DNA from 3 places in the Aerococcus viridans genome. Region 2 is predicted to be linked to each of the others. Evidence: a T-box and tRNA genes for the amino acid it is inferred to sense, from the RefSeq annotation. Region 2 holds a T-box; the other regions hold tRNA genes.

Region 1 (5,945 bases), 520 kb from region 2:
AAACCTAAAAAGGCATTGAATAATAACGACGGAATATAGTTCTGACTTAAAAAGTAATAATAGCTACTACTATGTATATCGATTAAGTAGTATAAAGCATAGATAAAATGCGTATACCCGGTATAAACAATAAGGATCCATAACCAAATCGTATAAAAGTTCATCGGGAATTTTTTAATAACCGTCCGAGTAAGGATTACTATCATGGGGAATAGGAATAAATTCACACCCAAGATTGAAGAATAATAGGCATCATATATAAAACCTATGACAATACTGACTAAGAATATATTCGCATCATTTATTAAATATACGGCCAGTAATGTGATCACCATTAGCGTAAACTGAGGACTGATTTGAAAGTTCTCACTACCTAAACTGTAGGATAGCATGGTCATGACACTACCGTCTAACAATAGAATCAAGAATACAAAACCTGGGATCAAAAAGTTATTCTTAAAAAAATGTAACATACTGACCTCCCCTATTCTTCACTAGCTGAAGAGGCAGAAGATGATTCATCAGCTTGGTCCTCACTATCAACAGATGAGTCGCTTGAAGAGTTATTCAAAGTCATGACAACTAATACAGTTCGGATATCTTTAAAGTCAGCAGCTGGTTTTACTCTAACAGACTGAGACAAGCCAAAGTTATCAGATGAAGCTGAAGTCACTTCACCAATAATTAACCCTTCTGGAGATACCCCACCAAGCCCACTTGTTGTCACAGTGTTACCTTCAGAAATTTGAGCATCTTTCGGCACTTGTTCAAGAATTAATTCCTGTGATTTTTCATCATAGTCGGATAAAATACCAGATACAATACCATCATCCGTTTGAATACTGACAGCAACATTAGTCATTTGATTATTTTCAGTAATTAATAACTGAACTTTAGAACTAGTAGCAGATACTTCTGTTACATGCCCAACAAGACCACTCTCAGTCATTACAGACATGTTTTTCTCAACACCACTATTGGCCCCTACATCAATTGTAATTGAGTCTAACCAAGTATCTGGTGATCTAGAAATAACTGATGAAGCAATTACATTTTTACCCACCAAAGACGGTTTTAAGTCTAGTAAGGCAGATAATTCTTCATTCTCACTTTGTAATATCTCATTTTGAGCCTCTAGTTCCTCAAGCGAAGAAATTTGGCTTTTCAATCGTTGGTTTTCTTCATAAGTGTTCATTAAATCGTTAATTGAATCTGTAAAGCGCATCATCGCATTCGTAGGTGTAGAAACAAATCTACCCACAACCGCGGTCACATCATTCACCCATAAGATTGGTTTGGGCATCTGTGATTGACTAAATATAGAGTAGGCAATCATACTGAATGAAGTGATGACACTAACAAGCAGGACAATTAATTTTTTATTTTCAAAAAATCGTCGCAATATTATCCATCCCTTCACTTACATATGGTATTTATTATAACAAAGTCTAAAGTTAATTTGTAATGTTTATCTATGCATTTCCATTTTTAATATTTAGGTAAATTGTAAAATGAAATGCATAAGGAAATAAACAAAAAAATCATGTAGATACGATATACTTGTTAGCAACCAAACCAAAAGTATAAGGGGTATCTACATGACCAAAAATAATTGTATCACAGAAAAGCGCACCTTCAAACAACTTACTGACATCCAACGCGGAATGCTGGAACAGATGGCGAAAAGCGGCACCTATAAACAAGCTGAAATGGCGCGAGAATTAGGGGTCAGCCAACCCACTGTTTCTCGTGAGTTGAAACGCGGTAGAACGCGCCAGCTTGACTATAAGCGCAATTATTACGAGCAGTATATTGCCGCCTCAGGCGCACGGGTTTATAAAGAAAATCGTGAGAACTCGCATGCGCGGGATCATAATAAATATTCTGCGGCTTTCCTTGCTGCCTTACCTGAAAATCTAGCACCCAAGAAAGGGTTGCGGATTCATAGTGTGGATACTTTTGTACACTCTTATAGAAAGTTGCACCCTGACGAACGCGTACCATGCACGAAGACCGTTTACGCTTTGATAAATGCTGCCGTACTTCCAATCCGTAATATCGATTTGCCTATGAAGACTAGGATGCGGCCACGAAAAACAACCGTTTCTGAACCTAAAGGTCATAACGCTAAACACTTGGGACGCAGTATCGAAGATCGCTCTCCAGAAGTACTCTCGAGGGAAGAATTTGGGCATTGGGAAGTCGATTTAGTATTAGGTAAGAAAACAAAAAATGAGCCTGTCATCATCACTATGGTTGAACGGAAAACACGCTACTGCCTCACTAAGAAAGTTTGGGGAAAAGGCGCAGCGCTGGTTCAAAAAGGCGTGCTTGACTTGATGAAAAAACAGGGGCTAGAACAGTTCAAGTCACTCACAACTGATAACGGCTCTGAGTTTTCAAGTCTGTCTCTTATCGAAAGCATCGCTGAAGACGTTCAGGTTTTCTTTACTCATGCGTATGCTTCTTGGGAGAAAGGAACGAACGAAAGGCATAACCGCATGCTCCGAGAATTTATCCCAAAGGGAGTCACTCTGCGTCCATTGTCCTATTCGTATTTACTGGAAGTAACCGATACGATCAACCACAGACCAAGAAAAATAATGGGCTATACAACACCTGCAGAACGCCTTCAGGAAGAACTGGCCGATTTACAAGCAGCTTAAGGTGTTTTGTTGGTTCTATAGGATAAGAGGATAGGTTAGCTGAGTCAAGAGCCGCTTTGCTCCTTCTCTTGACTCAGCTAACCTATCCTCTTGGGTCAGAACCACCAACAACTCACCTGAAAAATGGTAAGGGATGAAACACTCCCTGCCGTCAATGGCTTCAAAGCATTGGTAATACTGGATTATTGAGTAATTCGCTGTCTATAAAGGTTTTTAAAATTTTTTATGCATTTGATATTGCAATTAAGCTTTTTAATATTTATTTTAGGATAATCTTAAGAGAATATAAAATGAATAAAAGAAAAAGGGAAGCTTTCGCCTCCCTTTTCAACAATATTATGACCCGTACGGGACTCGAACCCGTGTTACCGCCGTGAAAGGGCGGTGTCTTAACCGCTTGACCAACGGGCCAGTTTAAAATATTACAATGGTCCGAGACAGATTTGAACTGCCGACACCTTGAGCTTCAATCAAGTGCTCTACCAACTGAGCTATCAGACCTAAACCAACGGTCCCGACGGGAATCGAACCCGCGATCTCCTCCGTGACAGGGAGGCGTGATAACCGCTACACTACGGGACCATCTCATTGCGGGAGTAGGACTCGAACCTACGACCTCCGGGTTATGAGCCCGACGAGCTGCCAACTGCTCCATCCCGCGATATTAATAATAAAAGGAGGATAAGGGATTCGAACCCTTGCACGCTTTTACACGTCTGACGGTTTTCAAGACCGTTCCCTTCAGCCGGACTTGGGTAATCCTCCAAAAGTAAAAATATAAAGCTTTATCAAGCTATGACCCGTACGGGACTCGAACCCGTGTTACCGCCGTGAAAGGGCGGTGTCTTAACCGCTTGACCAACGGGCCAAAATATATAAAAGCGGAGAATAAGGGATTCGAACCCTTGCATCGCTTACGCGATCTAACGATTTAGCAAACCGTCCTCTTCAGCCTCTTGAGTAATTCTCCAAATATCAATGGGCCTGAATGGACTCGAACCATCGACCTCCCGCTTATCAGGCGGACGCTCTAACCAGCTGAGCTACAGGCCCATAATACTAAAGCGGGTGACGAGAATCGAACTCGCGACGATAGCTTGGAAGGCTATGGTTTTACCACTAAACTACACCCGCATATTATTTTATTTACGGTCCCGACGGGAATCGAACCCGCGATCTCCTCCGTGACAGGGAGGCGTGATAACCGCTACACTACGGGACCATCTCATTGCGGGAGTAGGACTCGAACCTACGACCTCCGGGTTATGAGCCCGACGAGCTGCCAACTGCTCCATCCCGCGATATTAATAATAAAAAGGAGGATAAGGGATTCGAACCCTTGCACGCTTTTACACGTCTGACGGTTTTCAAGACCGTTCCCTTCAGCCGGACTTGGGTAATCCTCCGAGGCAATAAAAAATATATTTCATATAATTCCATACAAGGATGGACCTTGTAGGACTCGAACCTACGACCGGACGGTTATGAGCCGTCTGCTCTAACCAACTGAGCTAAAGGTCCAAGTAAATTATATAATAGCGGCGAAGGGGATCGAACCCATGACCTCCCGGGTATGAACCGGACGCTCTAGCCAGCTGAGCTACACCGCCATATTATACATCTAAATAAGTGGAGAATAGCGGGATCGAACCGCTGACCTCCTGCGTGCAAAGCAGGCGCTCTCCCAGCTGAGCTAATCCCCCACATTAGAATCGGGAAAACAGGATTCGAACCTGCGACCCCTTGGTCCCAAACCAAGTGCTCTACCAAGCTGAGCTATTTCCCGGGTCATGCACCCAGCAGGATTCGAACCTGCAACCGCTTGATTCGTAGTCAAGTACTCTATCCAGTTGAGCCATGGGTGCTTGTATAAAATGCCGAGGACCGGGGTCGAACCGGTACGAGGTTAACCCTCGCAGGATTTTAAGTCCTGTGCGTCTGCCTATTCCGCCACCCCGGCATATTATAAAATGTATTTATATGGATGTCCTTTCGAACAAAGCGGAAAACGGGGTTCGAACCCGCGACCCCCACCTTGGCAAGGTGGTGCTCTACCACTGAGCTATTTCCGCGTATTTAAATATCAAAGATATTAATGCCGGCTAAAGGACTTGAACCCTCGACCCTCTGATTACAAATCAGATGCTCTACCAACTGAGCTAAGCCGGCTAATATATAATGCGGGTGAAGGGACTTGAACCCCCACGCCTTGCGGCGCCAGATCCTAAATCTGGTGCGTCTGCCAATTCCGCCACACCCGCATAATGACCCGTGTAGGATTCGAACCTACGACCCACTGATTAAAAGTCAGTTGCTCTACCGACTGAGCTAACGAGTCATGGTGGAGAATGAGGGGCTCGAACCCCCGACATCCTGCTTGTAAGGCAGACGCTCTCCCAGCTGAGCTAATTCTCCGGGTTTGCATGGCAACGTCCTAGTCTCACAGGGGGCAACCCCCAACTACATTCGGCGCTAAGAAGCTTAACTTCTGTGTTCGAGATGGGAACAGGTGTGTCCTTCTTGCCATCATTACCACACAATATTTATATGAGCTTTTGTTCGCTCAAAACTGAATCTGTAAGTCGTCTACCATTCCATCATACAATCTTATATCCATTGGATAAGTCCTCGACCGATTAGTACTAGTCCGCTCCATACATCGCTGCACTTCCACTTCTAGCCTATCTACCTGATCGTCTCTCAGGGGTCTTACTATCTTAAAGATATGGGAAATCTCATCTTGAGGAGGGCTTCACGCTTAGATGCTTTCAGCGTTTATCCCATCCACACATAGCTACCCAGCGATGCTCTTGGCAGAACAACTGGTACACCAGCGGTGTGTCCATCCCGGTCCTCTCGTACTAAGGACAGCTCCTCTCAAATTTCCAACGCCCGCGACGGATAGGGACCGAACTGTCTCACGACGTTCTGAACCCAGCTCGCGTACCGCTTTAATGGGCGAACAGCCCAACCCTTGGGACCGACTTCAGCCCCAGGATGCGATGAGCCGACATCGAGGTGCCAAACCTCCCCGTCGATGTGAACTCTTGGGGGAGATAAGCCTGTTATCCCCAGGGTAGCTTTTATCCGTTGAGCGATGGCCCTTCCATGCGGAACCACCGGATCACTAAGCCCGACTTTCGTCCCTGCTCGACTTGTAGGTCTCGCAGTCAAGCTCCCTTCTGCCTTTACACTCTGCGAATGATTTCCAACCATTCTGAGGGAACCTTTGGGCGCCTCCGTTACATTTTAGGAGGCGACCGCCCCAGTCAAACTGCC
Region 2 (5,945 bases):
AAGATAAGTCCATCCCCAAACGTTTGTTAACGTAAGCTAGGCTAGTGGTGACTTGAACTGGGGTTAAGTCGATGGCAGATACACGTTCAGAGCCTTCTACCACTTCACCCTTGGCTAAGTCAGCAATCATTTCAGCTGCAAATGCACCTGATTCAGCAACTGTTGCCTTGTTAATACCACGTTCATTACGCATAGATGATTCAGAATGCAAGCCATTACGACGAGCCGTCTTACGAATATGGATTGGTTCAAAGTTGGCTGCTTCAATCAATACATTTGTTGTATTTTCATCGATTTCAGTATCTAACCCACCCATGACACCAGCTAATGCAATTGGTTTTTCACCATCAGTAATGACGATATCTGAATCTAGTAAGGGACGGTCCACTTCATCAAGCGTGACGATCCGTTCGCCCTCTTTAGCTAGACGCGTTTCGATTACCTTATGGTCTAATTTATCATAGTCAAAGGCATGTAATGGTTGGCCATTTGCTAGTAAAACGTAGTTAGTGATATCTACTACGTTATTAATTGGACGGATGCCAGCAGCCATTAATCGTAATTGTAGCCATAATGGTGAAGGTTCAACAGTGACATTTCTCACCAAGAAAGCATTGTACTCAGGCACTAATTCAGTGTCTGCAACTTTCAAGTCAATCGCACCTGCTAAATCTTTACCCTCATATTTGGTGATATCTGTGTAGTCAAAGTTTGGTTGACGGTTGTAAACAGCCGCTAATTCCCAAGCTACACCACGCATAGAGAAGGCATCTGCACGGTTTGGTGTAATATCTAATTCAATGATTGGGTCATCTAATTTTAGGTATTCTACAATATCCATACCAGCTGGTGCTTCTTCAGGTAAGACCATAATGCCGTCAGCGTATTCTTTAGGAACGACACTGTTTGAGAAACCAATTTCTTCAAGTGAACAAATCATCCCTTGAGAAACTACACCACGCATTTTACCTTTTTTAATTTTCACATTACCCGCAATACGAGAGTTTGGTAAGGCAACGATCACCTTTTGACCTGCAGCCACATTTGGCGCACCGCAGACAATTTGGAAAGGCTCATCTTCGCCCACTTCAACAGTCGTAATCGACAGGTGGTCAGAATCTGGATGTGGTTCGCAAGTTAATACGTGGCCCACAACAATTTTCTTCAAGCCAGTACCTAAGGCATTCACGCCGTCAACCTCAATACCAGTACGTGACATACGTTCCCCAATATCTTGCGGATTCAAGTCAGCAAGATCGATAAATTCATTTAACCAATTATATGATACTTTCATTTATTGCTACCCCTCTTCCGTAAATTGTTTTAAGAATCGTAAATCATTTTGGTAAAAATGACGAATATCATCAATACCATATTTCAACATAGCCACACGGTCAGGTCCTAAACCAAAGGCAAAACCAGTGTATTCAGTAGAATCAATACCAGCCATCTCAAGTACTGAAGGATGCACCATACCACCACCTAGGATTTCAATCCAACCAGATTGTTTACAGATGTTACAGCCAGCGCCACCACATTTGAAACAAGTAACATCAATTTCAACAGATGGCTCAGTGAATGGGAAATAAGACGGACGTAAACGCACTTCAGTTTCTTCCCCAAACATATGACGGGCAAACAATTCTAAAGTCCCTTTTAAGTCAGCAAGTGACACATTACGGTCAACAACCAAACCTTCAATTTGATGGAATTGGTGTGAATGCGTCGCGTCATCATCATCACGGCGGTATACTTTACCAGGTGAGATCATTTTTAATGGGCCCGCCTCAAAGTCGTGGGCGTCCATCGCACGTGCTTGTACTGGTGACGTATGGGTACGTAATAAGACCTCGTCGTTTATGTAGAAAGTATCTTGCATGTCACGCGCTGGGTGGTCTTTCGGTAAGTTCATGCGTTCAAAGTTATAGAAATCAGATTCAATTTCAGGCCCTTCAACCACTTCGTAACCCATGGAAATAAACAAGTCTTCAATTTCTTCCATGACTTGTGTCAGAACGTGCTTAGTTCCTGTTGTTGGTTTTTCACCAGGTAAAGTAACGTCAATTGCTTCCGCTTGTAATTGGGCTTCTAAAGCTGCTGCAGAAAGTAAGGTTTCTTTTTCGCTTAACTTGCCCTCAGCTTTTGCTTTCAATTCATTGGCGTAAGCACCAACTTTTGGACGCTCTTCTGCTGATAAATCACGCATACCGCGTAGGGCTTCCGTAATAGGACCCTTTTTCCCTAAATATTTCACACGAACAGCTTTAATATCAGCTAGTGATTGTGCTGTATCAATTTCTTCCATGATTTGGTTTTCAATGGCTTTTAAATCATCGATAATTTGCATTTTTCCATCTCCTGACTTTTATCCTTTTATGAGTGTTCCTAAAAATGAGTAACTAGACCAACAAAAAAAGGTCTTTCATCCCCCTAAAAAAAGGGACGAAAGACCGTGGTACCACCCTGATTCCGGTATAGTTAGTCCATACCAGCACTCATTGATCGTTTTAACGGGTCGACCGGACCTGCTTTCAAATAGCACAGCTATTCTCCCGCAAGCCTACTCAAGAAGTGAAAATATTTTAACTATGTAGGTAAGATTCCCAGCGCCACTTACTCTCTAGACTACATATTGTTAAAAATTGTCTTCTGTTAATGTAATTTCTCTTTATATTTTAGCGTTTTCGGCCGTTTTGTCAACCTTATTCGGCTAGCTCAACCCATTCATCTGCCCAACGATGTAAATTGTTGAAGATTTTTTGTAAGTCTTGGCCTTTTTCTGTCAATGTATAAACCGTGACGATATGACCATTCGTTTCTGACTCTTCTTTCTGCACAATACCTTCTTCAGTTAATTCCCGTAATCTTTCAATTAATACACGGTCGGAGATACCGTTAATTGAGTCACGTAATTGACCGAATCTTAGTGGTGTTGCCAGTAATACTTCAATAATTAAGCTGTTCCATTTTTTACCAATCACTTTGCAAGCATGTTCCATCTTACTACACATTACCGGTAAGTCTGCTTGTTTAATGGTAATTTCCATCTTGATCAATCTCCTCTTGCGTTTCTACTAATTCTTCCTTTTCTTCTAATGAGACATCTTTACTACTTGTGGCAGCAAGCGCTGGAATAACCAATTTACCGACGAAGTTCCTAAAAGATTTCATCATTTGTCTCTGTGATAAGTTGGCTAAACTCGGTTTTACAAAGTCTTCAGTTGCAATATATTTATCCACGAAAGTGATCACATAGGACTCTTTGTAGCGAGGAAAATGTGGGGTTGCGAGCCACATGTGTTTTAAAATGATATCTTCTTCAACAGATGATAAATCCGTCACTACCCGAGCATTCATTAAGGCAATTTTAGGATGGTTCCTAAGATGAGACCCTTTAGAAAAAGTGACTTCCCCTGGTCTATAATAAAATAAATCATGTAGTAAACCGGCACGTGCACAAGCCTTGTAATTCCAACCTAGCGCCTTAGCCACTTTATAGGCCATATAAGATACTAGATAAGAATGGGTCAAGCGATTGCCGTGGACATGTTGCTTAAAATAAGCCAAGTCCGTAACGAAGGGATGATCCTTAATATCCGCTATGATTTGCATATACTCTTGATCGTCTTCCCAAAAATAATGTGCTTGCGCTGTCACGTTCATCACCCTTTTCCAACAAAATTCACTACTTTCAATTGATTTCTACATGCTAACTTAATGCATTGCAAGGCTTGCGGCAAATACAATCATGTCTTGCCATTGAGAAGAAAATGATTTAGTCTTGGATGGGAAATTGATACATGACTATCGCCCCAGCAACTGCAACATTCAAAGATTCAGCTGAACCAGACATGGGGATATATAAAGCCGCATCTGCTAATTGACTAGTTGTTTGACTTACACCGTTACCTTCATTTCCCATAACCAAGGCCCATTTCCCTTTCGATTTTAAATCAAAGGCGTTACTTGCTTTCGCTTGGTTGTTTAGTTCTGTTGTTGTAATAAAATAGCCAGCCTCTTGTAATTGTGGAATGACTTCTACCAAGTCAACCTCATAAGTATTCACTGCAAAATGACTACCTTGCATAGATCTAAGTACCTTATCATTATATAAGTCAACCGTACCCAATCCTAATAAGACATCACGGTAACCAAAGGCGTCCGCTGTTCGGATTAAGGTGCCTAAGTTTCCAGGATCTTGCACTTGATCTAAAATCAGTAAGCCTTTTGTCAATTGGTCAATATCCAAAGACTTAGCTTGCGGTATGTTGGCTACTGCGAAGATATCTTGGTGGTGATCTGTTTGGCTTAGTGCCTTGGCCACTTCAGGTGTTACCTGTGTCAGCGGCAAATCAGCTTTTAAAGCTTGTATTTGCATCACATTTTGATGGCTACTTTCAGGCACATAGTAAATCATTTGAATCTCTGCATCCGCCTTGACGGCCATCTCTACAAGATGTGGCCCTTCCAGCAAATACTGGCCTGCTTTTTTGCGGCCTTTACGGGTAAAAAGTTTCTTTAATTCTTTAATCTGTTGATTTTGAACAGATGAAATTAAGCGTTCTACCATAGGTTTATGCGTTTTCTGGCTTAATCAATTCGTAAATGGCTTCAGCGTAAATAGCTGCTGATTTCATTAAGTCACGAACCGCAAAGAATTCATTGGCTTGGTGCATAGTGTCTACTGAATCTGGGAATAATGCACCAAAGGCTACACCACGTTTGAGTAAACGGCCATAGGTTCCCCCACCGATTGAACGTTCTTGCCCTTTTTCGCCTGTTTGATTTTCATAAACAGCTAGTAAAGTTTGCACCAAAGGATCATCTGCTGGTACGTAATGCGGTACTTTATTGGTTTTCGTACCATCTACAAAGCTGTAGTGGTAAGTTTCTCCGTGGGCCGCAAATGTTGCATCAATTTCACTGTATTCTTTACCACGTGGTACACGAATATTTAAGACAGTGTATAATTTGCCGTCTTCTTCGCCAACCAAACCTGGGTTTACAGTCACTTTACCCATAATTTCATCTTCATGGGCAATACCTAATTTTTCACCATTAAAGTCTAAATGTAATAGGTCACCTAAGAATTTCAATAGGTCATCTTGGGCTAAATCATCGTCTAATTGTAATAATAATTTAGATAAATATGTTGCCGCATTATATCCAACACTTGGATTCATTGCGTGAACGCCTTTACCTTCAACAGTAATTGCCGTTGCATCAGCGTCTGGACTTACAATGATTGTGATTTCTGGATTAGCTGCTTGGAAATCGGCAACGATTTGGTTGACATCAGAGGTCAATCCAGTCACAACTGCATGTGCTTCACCCGGTACCATATTTTCACGAAGACCACTTTCAAATGAAAGTAATTTTTCAGAACGACGGTCGAATATTAGCTTAGCTGAGTACATCCCTTTTTCCCCATTAATAATTGGGAAGTCCGCGTCTGGAGAGAAACCAAAATCTGGTTCTTCTTCTACTTCGAAGTAACGGGTTACACCTTGCCATTCACTTTCTTCGTCAGTACCAACGATGAAACGAACACGTTTCTCAACTGGTAATCCTAATTCTTTGATGACTTTCAAACCGTAGTAGGCAGCCATTAAAGGACCTTTATCGTCTGAAGCACCACGGGCATAGATGCGGTCGTTGATAATTTCGGGTTTGAATGGATCAGTATCCCATTTATCGTCTACTGGAACAACGTCTACGTGGGCTAAAACACCAAGCGTTTCATCGCCTGTACCGAATTCAGCATGACCTGCAAGGTTATCGACGTTTTTAGTTGTGAAGCCATCGCGTTCAGCAATCTTCAAGAAAGTTTCTAATGCCTCTTTAGGGCCAGGTCCAACAGGTGCCTCTGCACTTGCTTTACTGTCGTCACGCACACTGTTTACGCTTAATAATGTAAATAAGTCATTGATTAAGTCATCTTTACG
Region 3 (5,945 bases), 790 kb from region 2:
GTTAATGGGTGATGGCGTACTTTTTGTAGAACGGACCGGCGAGTTACGATTGCATGCAAGGTTAAGTTGAAGAAACGGAGCCATAGCGAAAGCGAGTCTGAATAGGGCGTCGAGTATGTAGTCGTATACCCGAAACCAAGTGACCTACCCATGTGCAGGGTGAAGGTGCGGTAAAACGCACTGGAGGCCCGAACCCACGTCTGTTGAAAAAGGCGGGGATGACGTGTGGGTAGCGGAGAAATTCCAATCGAACTTGGAGATAGCTGGTTCTCTCCGAAATAGCTTTAGGGCTAGCCTCGGATGATGAATATTGGAGGTAGAGCACTGTTTGATCTAGGGGTCCATCTAGGATTACCGAAATCTGATAAACTCCGAATGCCAAATATTTTAATCCGGGAGTCAAACTGCGAGTGATAAGATCCGTAGTTGAAAGGGAAACAGCCCAGACCACCAGCTAAGGTCCCAAAGTTTCAGTTAAGTGGAAAAGGATGTGGGGTTGCTTAGACAACTAGGATGTTGGCTTAGAAGCAGCCATCATTTAAAGAGTGCGTAATAGCTCACTAGTCGAGTGACCCTGCGCCGAAAATGTACCGGGGCTAAACTGAACACCGAAGCTGTGGATATCCGCATGGATATGGTAGGAGAGCGTTCTAAGGGCAGAGAAGCAAGATCGAGAGGACTTGTGGAGCGCTTAGAAGTGAGAATGCCGGTATGAGTAGCGAAAGACGGGTGAGAATCCCGTCCACCGTATGACTAAGGTTTCCTGGGGAAGGCTCGTCCTCCCAGGGTTAGTCGGGACCTAAGCCGAGACCGAAAGGTGTAGGCGATGGACAACAGGTTGAGATTCCTGTACTTGTTTGTATTGTTTGACCAAAGGAAGGACGCAGGAGGCTAAGCAGAGCACGTTATTGGATTCGTGTTCAAGCAGTGAGTCTGACACAGAGTGAAATGCTTCGTGTTAAAGACAAGCTGTGATGAGGAGGGAAATATAGTACCGAAGCTGCTGACGTCACACTGCCAAGAAAAGTTTCTAGTTAGATACAAACAACCCGTACCGCAAACCGACACAGGTAGTCGAGGAGAGCATCCTAAGGTGAGCGAGCGAACTCTCGTTAAGGAACTCGGCAAAATAACCCCGTAACTTCGGGAGAAGGGGTGCTGACCATTGGTCAGCCGCAGTGAATAGGCCCAAGCGACTGTTTATCAAAAACACAGGTCTCTGCAAAATCGAAAGATGACGTATAGGGGCTGACGCCTGCCCGGTGCTGGAAGGTTAAGAGGAGTGCTTAGCATTAGCGAAGGTACGAATTGAAGCCCCAGTAAACGGCGGCCGTAACTATAACGGTCCTAAGGTAGCGAAATTCCTTGTCAGGTAAGTTCTGACCCGCACGAAAGGCGTAACGATTTGGGCACTGTCTCAACGAGAGACTCGGTGAAATTGTAGTACCAGTGAAGATGCTGGTTACCCGCGACAGGACGGAAAGACCCCATGGAGCTTTACTGCAGGTTGATATTGAGTGTCTGTGTGACATGTACAGGATAGGTAGGAGCCATTGAAGCCGGAACGCTAGTTTCGGTGGAGGCACTGGTGGGATACTACCCTTGTGACATGGCCACTCTAACCCGCGACCGTAATCCGGTCGGGAGACAGTGTCAGTCGGGCAGTTTGACTGGGGCGGTCGCCTCCTAAAATGTAACGGAGGCGCCCAAAGGTTCCCTCAGAATGGTTGGAAATCATTCGCAGAGTGTAAAGGCAGAAGGGAGCTTGACTGCGAGACCTACAAGTCGAGCAGGGACGAAAGTCGGGCTTAGTGATCCGGTGGTTCCGCATGGAAGGGCCATCGCTCAACGGATAAAAGCTACCCTGGGGATAACAGGCTTATCTCCCCAAGAGTTCACATCGACGGGGAGGTTTGGCACCTCGATGTCGGCTCATCGCATCCTGGGGCTGAAGTCGGTCCCAAGGGTTGGGCTGTTCGCCCATTAAAGCGGTACGCGAGCTGGGTTCAGAACGTCGTGAGACAGTTCGGTCCCTATCCGTCGCGGGCGTTGGAAATTTGAGAGGAGCTGTCCTTAGTACGAGAGGACCGGGATGGACACACCGCTGGTGTACCAGTTGTTCTGCCAAGAGCATCGCTGGGTAGCTATGTGTGGATGGGATAAACGCTGAAAGCATCTAAGCGTGAAGCCCTCCTCAAGATGAGATTTCCCATATCTTTAAGATAGTAAGACCCCTGAGAGACGATCAGGTAGATAGGCTAGAAGTGGAAGTGCAGCGATGTATGGAGCGGACTAGTACTAATCGGTCGAGGACTTATCCAATGGATATAAGATTGTATGATGGAATGGTAGACGACTTACAGATTCAGTTTTGAGCGAACAAAAGCTCATATAAATATTGTGTGGTAATGATGGCAAGAAGGACACACCTGTTCCCATCTCGAACACAGAAGTTAAGCTTCTTAGCGCCGAATGTAGTTGGGGGTTGCCCCCTGTGAGACTAGGACGTTGCCATGCAGTATTAATATTCCGCAATAGCTCAGTTGGTAGTAGCGCTTGACTGTTAATCAAGATGTCGTAGGTTCGAGTCCTACTTGCGGAGTTGGTAGAGTTCCTTGCCTTGGAGAGTTGTCCGAGAGGCCGAAGGAGCACGATTGGAAATCGTGTAAACAGGAAACTGTTTCGAGGGTTCGAATCCCTTACTCTCCGTAAAAAAATATTTTATGGCCCGTTGGTCAAGCGGTTAAGACACCGCCCTTTCACGGCGGTAACACGGGTTCGAGTCCCGTACGGGTCATTATTCTAGGAGAATTAGCTCAGCTGGGAGAGCGTCTGCCTTACAAGCAGGATGTCGGGGGTTCGAGCCCCTCATTCTCCATTAAAATTTTGTTTTACAAATACTTGGTCCCGTAGTGTAGCGGTTATCACGCCTCCCTGTCACGGAGGAGATCGCGGGTTCGATTCCCGTCGGGACCGTTAGTTTAAAATATTATTAATATGGTCTGATAGCTCAGTTGGTAGAGCACTTGATTGAAGCTCAAGGTGTCGGCAGTTCAAATCTGTCTCGGACCATACGGAGGGATAGCGAAGTGGCCAAACGCAGCGGACTGTAAATCCGTTCCTTCGGGTTCGAAGGTTCAAATCCTTCTCCCTCCATTTATCTTTTTAAACTATGGGATATTACTTGGATAGGGACATAGTTAAACGGTATAACTACGGTCTCCAAAACCGTCATTGTGGGTTCGATTCCTACTGTCCCTGTTTTTACTAATATTATTATTTTGGCGGGTGTGGCGAAGTGGTTAACGCATCGGTTTGTGGCACCGACACTCGTGGGTTCGATTCCCATCACTCGCCCTTTTTTATTGGGATATAGCCAAGCGGTAAGGCAACAGACTTTGACTCTGTCATGCGTTGGTTCGAATCCAGCTATCCCAGTTTTTTATTTATGGCGGTATAGCCAAGTGGTAAGGCATGGCTCTGCAAAAGCCTGATCGCCGGTTCAAATCCGACTACCGCCTTTCACGCTTTTAGAAAGACATGCAAATATTATATTGATTTGCCGGTGTGGCGGAATTGGCAGACGCGCTGGACTCAAAATCCTGTGTCCTTACGGACGTGCCGGTTCGACCCCGGCCACCGGTATCAAATGAAGCATCAACGTTTTATGCGTTGGTGTTTTTTGGTTCTTTTACAAATAGTGTTGGTAAATAATTTCAAAGCACACGAATACGTTTTTTAGTTTTTAATAATAATTAAGAAATCAATAAAGTTAAAGCCATGCACGCTGTGATGTGTTTGGCTTTTTACTTGCCTTTAGGCAAGGGAAGTGACCAATGAGATAACATTTCTAACAAATGGTGTTTTATCCTTCAGTGTACGTTCCTTAAAAGCCGTGGCACCAATGAGAGCCAAGGTCTCTCTACTTTGAAATCGAGCCTTAGTCTCGATTTCATGCTTGTTCACGGCTAAGGACGTATACTTTCAGTCCTCTTTATTCTCTTTATTCAAAAATATACCACTATCCCTGGGTTAACTTGCTATCCCCTCAAATGTATATGGTTTAGGATTGGATGGTTTGTAATTTAATTTGAATTGGACTAAAATTCTTGCACGTAAATGATGGAAGTTCGAATATCCAAAACCTGTTCGTTTAATTAATTTAATTTTATTGTTAATACCTTCGGTAGGACCATTTGATACAGTATATTTTAAGGCGTTGTGTATATAAGGCAAGAATTTGACTAATGTTTTGATGGTTCTTCTCGTACGACTTGGCAAAGTGTGGTTCTTAGTCCCATGTAAGATTTCATTAAAAATATTGATATCATGAGTTGAAATGGCATATTTTAATTCATTCATCAGGGTATAAGTAACTAAAAGTTCGTGTGAGATACTCAAAAGATAATCAACAATACGTTGTTCTGATATTGCTTCACCAAATTGACGAACATAATGTGTATCCGTGAAATTTAAATCTTCAGCATTCTTTAACAACAATTTCCATTGTTTTTTGAGTTTTTTGTAGTCCGATGGACGGCTTGTTTTGATAGCATTCATCACTTTAATACGAATAGAATTGATTGTTTCATTCAACAGCTTTACTATATGGAATCGATCAATGACAATCTTCGCATTAGGGAAACATGTGCGAATGACCTCTAGATAAGGTGTATATAAATCAATCGAAACTGTCTTCACGCTGTTTCGGGCAGTCCAGGTAAAAGAAGAAAAGTAATCGATGAGCGACGCTTGTTTTCTATCAACGACAATATCAATTAGCCTTCTATTATGCGTGTCCACAAGGACAGCACTCATTGCATTGGCTACACGATTAGTCGATTTAAACTCATCTACACCGAGGTGATTCGGGAGATAATTTCCCTTAGGTGATAGTCCCATACTTGCTTTCATTAAAGTTCTGGCCACTGTTGGAGAAGAGACATGATAACGTTTAGCGATTAACCGCATAGATTGCGTTTCAATCAATTCGGAGCTAATTTGACTTTTAATGGTTTTAGAAATACAGCAAAATTTTTCAACTAATGGTGTTTCAGCGATAAAAGTTTGTGCACAGTGTTTACAATAAAAGCGTTGCTTCTGTAATTTAAGTAAAACAGGATTAGTAGCTGTGTTCGGTAATCTAATGATAGCTGGTTTAAAGCCATGTTTGATGATATCTTGATTACCAGTATTCTTTACACCACAGTGCATACAAGCCTTAGGCTTGTACGTAAGAACCCCATGTAAAACGAAATGATTTATTTCATGATACTTTTCAAGTGGCAACAGATGCATAGATTTTGGTATTGTAATATCGATATTATTGTCGAAAATACCGCAGAGTTGTTTTATAATAGATGTATGGGACATGATCTTTCCTTCTTTCTGTATTCGTCGTAGTTTACATGCATTAAGGATATCATGTCCTTTTTGCGTACACAAAAATAGTGTCAATGAGATTCAACATGAAATCTCACCAACACTATTTATTATAGAACCTGTTTTTTTTATACCTTTTTTTGCATTTTAGATTTGATTCAATGCACTTTGCTGAGAATGCGTTGATTTTAGGATTTAGCAAACGTAAACTAGGTTTATAACAAGTTGAAAGAGGGGTATGAATGAAATTATTACTGGAAGAAGATGCCAATATTGAAGAAACGATGATAGAAGTGACTTATAAAACATATGATCGTAAACTTCAGCAATTGATTAATCTAGTAGAAGAGAAGAATATTGATTTACCGGGTAAGTATCGGAGAAACTATATTTTTTTGAAGAACGATTAATAAATACAAGTTTCTTGCGGATAAGTAAGAATACACTTTTAAATATGGATTATATAAGAAGTGTATCGATACTGCCGAATTACAAATTGGAAGCTAAATTACTGAATTCAGAAAAATTAGTGATCAATCGTCATTATACAAAGAACATTAAAG

What was found. A T-box is a leader RNA that pairs with one kind of tRNA and senses whether it is charged. The one in region 2 lies ahead of pheS (phenylalanine--tRNA ligase subunit alpha), so its partner is inferred to be a tRNA-Phe.
Region 1: it encodes a tRNA-Phe, which carries the amino acid that the T-box ahead of pheS (phenylalanine--tRNA ligase subunit alpha) is inferred to sense. The anticodon was not compared.
Region 3: it encodes a tRNA-Phe, which carries the amino acid that the T-box ahead of pheS (phenylalanine--tRNA ligase subunit alpha) is inferred to sense. The anticodon was not compared.

The regions. Positions count from the first base shown of each region.
Region 1 is NZ_CP014164.1:837,013-842,957, reverse strand. Features, by position in the region: gene mreD (rod shape-determining protein MreD) at 1-473, opposite strand, end outside; gene mreC (rod shape-determining protein MreC) at 485-1,402, opposite strand; gene AWM76_RS04140 (IS30 family transposase) at 1,599-2,666, shown strand; tRNA gene AWM76_RS04135 (tRNA-Glu) at 3,006-3,077, opposite strand; tRNA gene AWM76_RS04130 (tRNA-Phe) at 3,095-3,167, opposite strand; tRNA gene AWM76_RS04125 (tRNA-Asp) at 3,176-3,248, opposite strand; tRNA gene AWM76_RS04120 (tRNA-Met) at 3,255-3,327, opposite strand; tRNA gene AWM76_RS04115 (tRNA-Ser) at 3,342-3,431, opposite strand; tRNA gene AWM76_RS04110 (tRNA-Glu) at 3,463-3,534, opposite strand; tRNA gene AWM76_RS04105 (tRNA-Ser) at 3,549-3,636, opposite strand; tRNA gene AWM76_RS04100 (tRNA-Ile) at 3,646-3,719, opposite strand; tRNA gene AWM76_RS04095 (tRNA-Gly) at 3,730-3,800, opposite strand; tRNA gene AWM76_RS04090 (tRNA-Asp) at 3,816-3,888, opposite strand; tRNA gene AWM76_RS04085 (tRNA-Met) at 3,895-3,967, opposite strand; tRNA gene AWM76_RS04080 (tRNA-Ser) at 3,983-4,072, opposite strand; tRNA gene AWM76_RS04075 (tRNA-Ile) at 4,114-4,187, opposite strand; tRNA gene AWM76_RS04070 (tRNA-Met) at 4,203-4,276, opposite strand; tRNA gene AWM76_RS04065 (tRNA-Ala) at 4,297-4,369, opposite strand; tRNA gene AWM76_RS04060 (tRNA-Pro) at 4,379-4,452, opposite strand; tRNA gene AWM76_RS04055 (tRNA-Arg) at 4,458-4,531, opposite strand; tRNA gene AWM76_RS04050 (tRNA-Leu) at 4,542-4,626, opposite strand; tRNA gene AWM76_RS04045 (tRNA-Gly) at 4,667-4,738, opposite strand; tRNA gene AWM76_RS04040 (tRNA-Thr) at 4,763-4,835, opposite strand; tRNA gene AWM76_RS04035 (tRNA-Leu) at 4,846-4,927, opposite strand; tRNA gene AWM76_RS04030 (tRNA-Lys) at 4,932-5,004, opposite strand; tRNA gene AWM76_RS04025 (tRNA-Val) at 5,006-5,081, opposite strand; rRNA gene rrf (5S ribosomal RNA) at 5,088-5,203, opposite strand; rRNA gene AWM76_RS04015 (23S ribosomal RNA) at 5,283-5,945, opposite strand, start outside.
Region 2 is NZ_CP014164.1:1,354,616-1,360,560, forward strand. Features, by position in the region: gene pheT (phenylalanine--tRNA ligase subunit beta) at 1-1,294, opposite strand, end outside; gene pheS (phenylalanine--tRNA ligase subunit alpha) at 1,301-2,347, opposite strand; T-box leader at 2,436-2,665, opposite strand; gene AWM76_RS06520 (winged helix-turn-helix transcriptional regulator) at 2,703-3,047, opposite strand; gene AWM76_RS06525 (HD domain-containing protein) at 3,031-3,663, opposite strand; gene AWM76_RS06530 (TrmH family RNA methyltransferase) at 3,776-4,570, opposite strand; gene pepV (dipeptidase PepV) at 4,575-5,945, opposite strand, start outside.
Region 3 is NZ_CP014164.1:566,324-572,268, forward strand. Features, by position in the region: rRNA gene AWM76_RS02735 (23S ribosomal RNA) at 1-2,322, shown strand, start outside; rRNA gene rrf (5S ribosomal RNA) at 2,402-2,517, shown strand; tRNA gene AWM76_RS02745 (tRNA-Asn) at 2,529-2,602, shown strand; tRNA gene AWM76_RS02750 (tRNA-Ser) at 2,623-2,709, shown strand; tRNA gene AWM76_RS02755 (tRNA-Glu) at 2,726-2,797, shown strand; tRNA gene AWM76_RS02760 (tRNA-Val) at 2,806-2,878, shown strand; tRNA gene AWM76_RS02765 (tRNA-Asp) at 2,904-2,976, shown strand; tRNA gene AWM76_RS02770 (tRNA-Phe) at 3,000-3,072, shown strand; tRNA gene AWM76_RS02775 (tRNA-Tyr) at 3,076-3,156, shown strand; tRNA gene AWM76_RS02780 (tRNA-Trp) at 3,191-3,261, shown strand; tRNA gene AWM76_RS02785 (tRNA-His) at 3,285-3,357, shown strand; tRNA gene AWM76_RS02790 (tRNA-Gln) at 3,367-3,438, shown strand; tRNA gene AWM76_RS02795 (tRNA-Cys) at 3,451-3,521, shown strand; tRNA gene AWM76_RS02800 (tRNA-Leu) at 3,562-3,645, shown strand; gene AWM76_RS02805 (ISL3 family transposase) at 4,033-5,373, opposite strand; gene AWM76_RS10800 (hypothetical protein) at 5,625-5,792, shown strand; gene AWM76_RS11205 (LytTR family transcriptional regulator DNA-binding domain-containing protein) at 5,807-5,945, shown strand, end outside.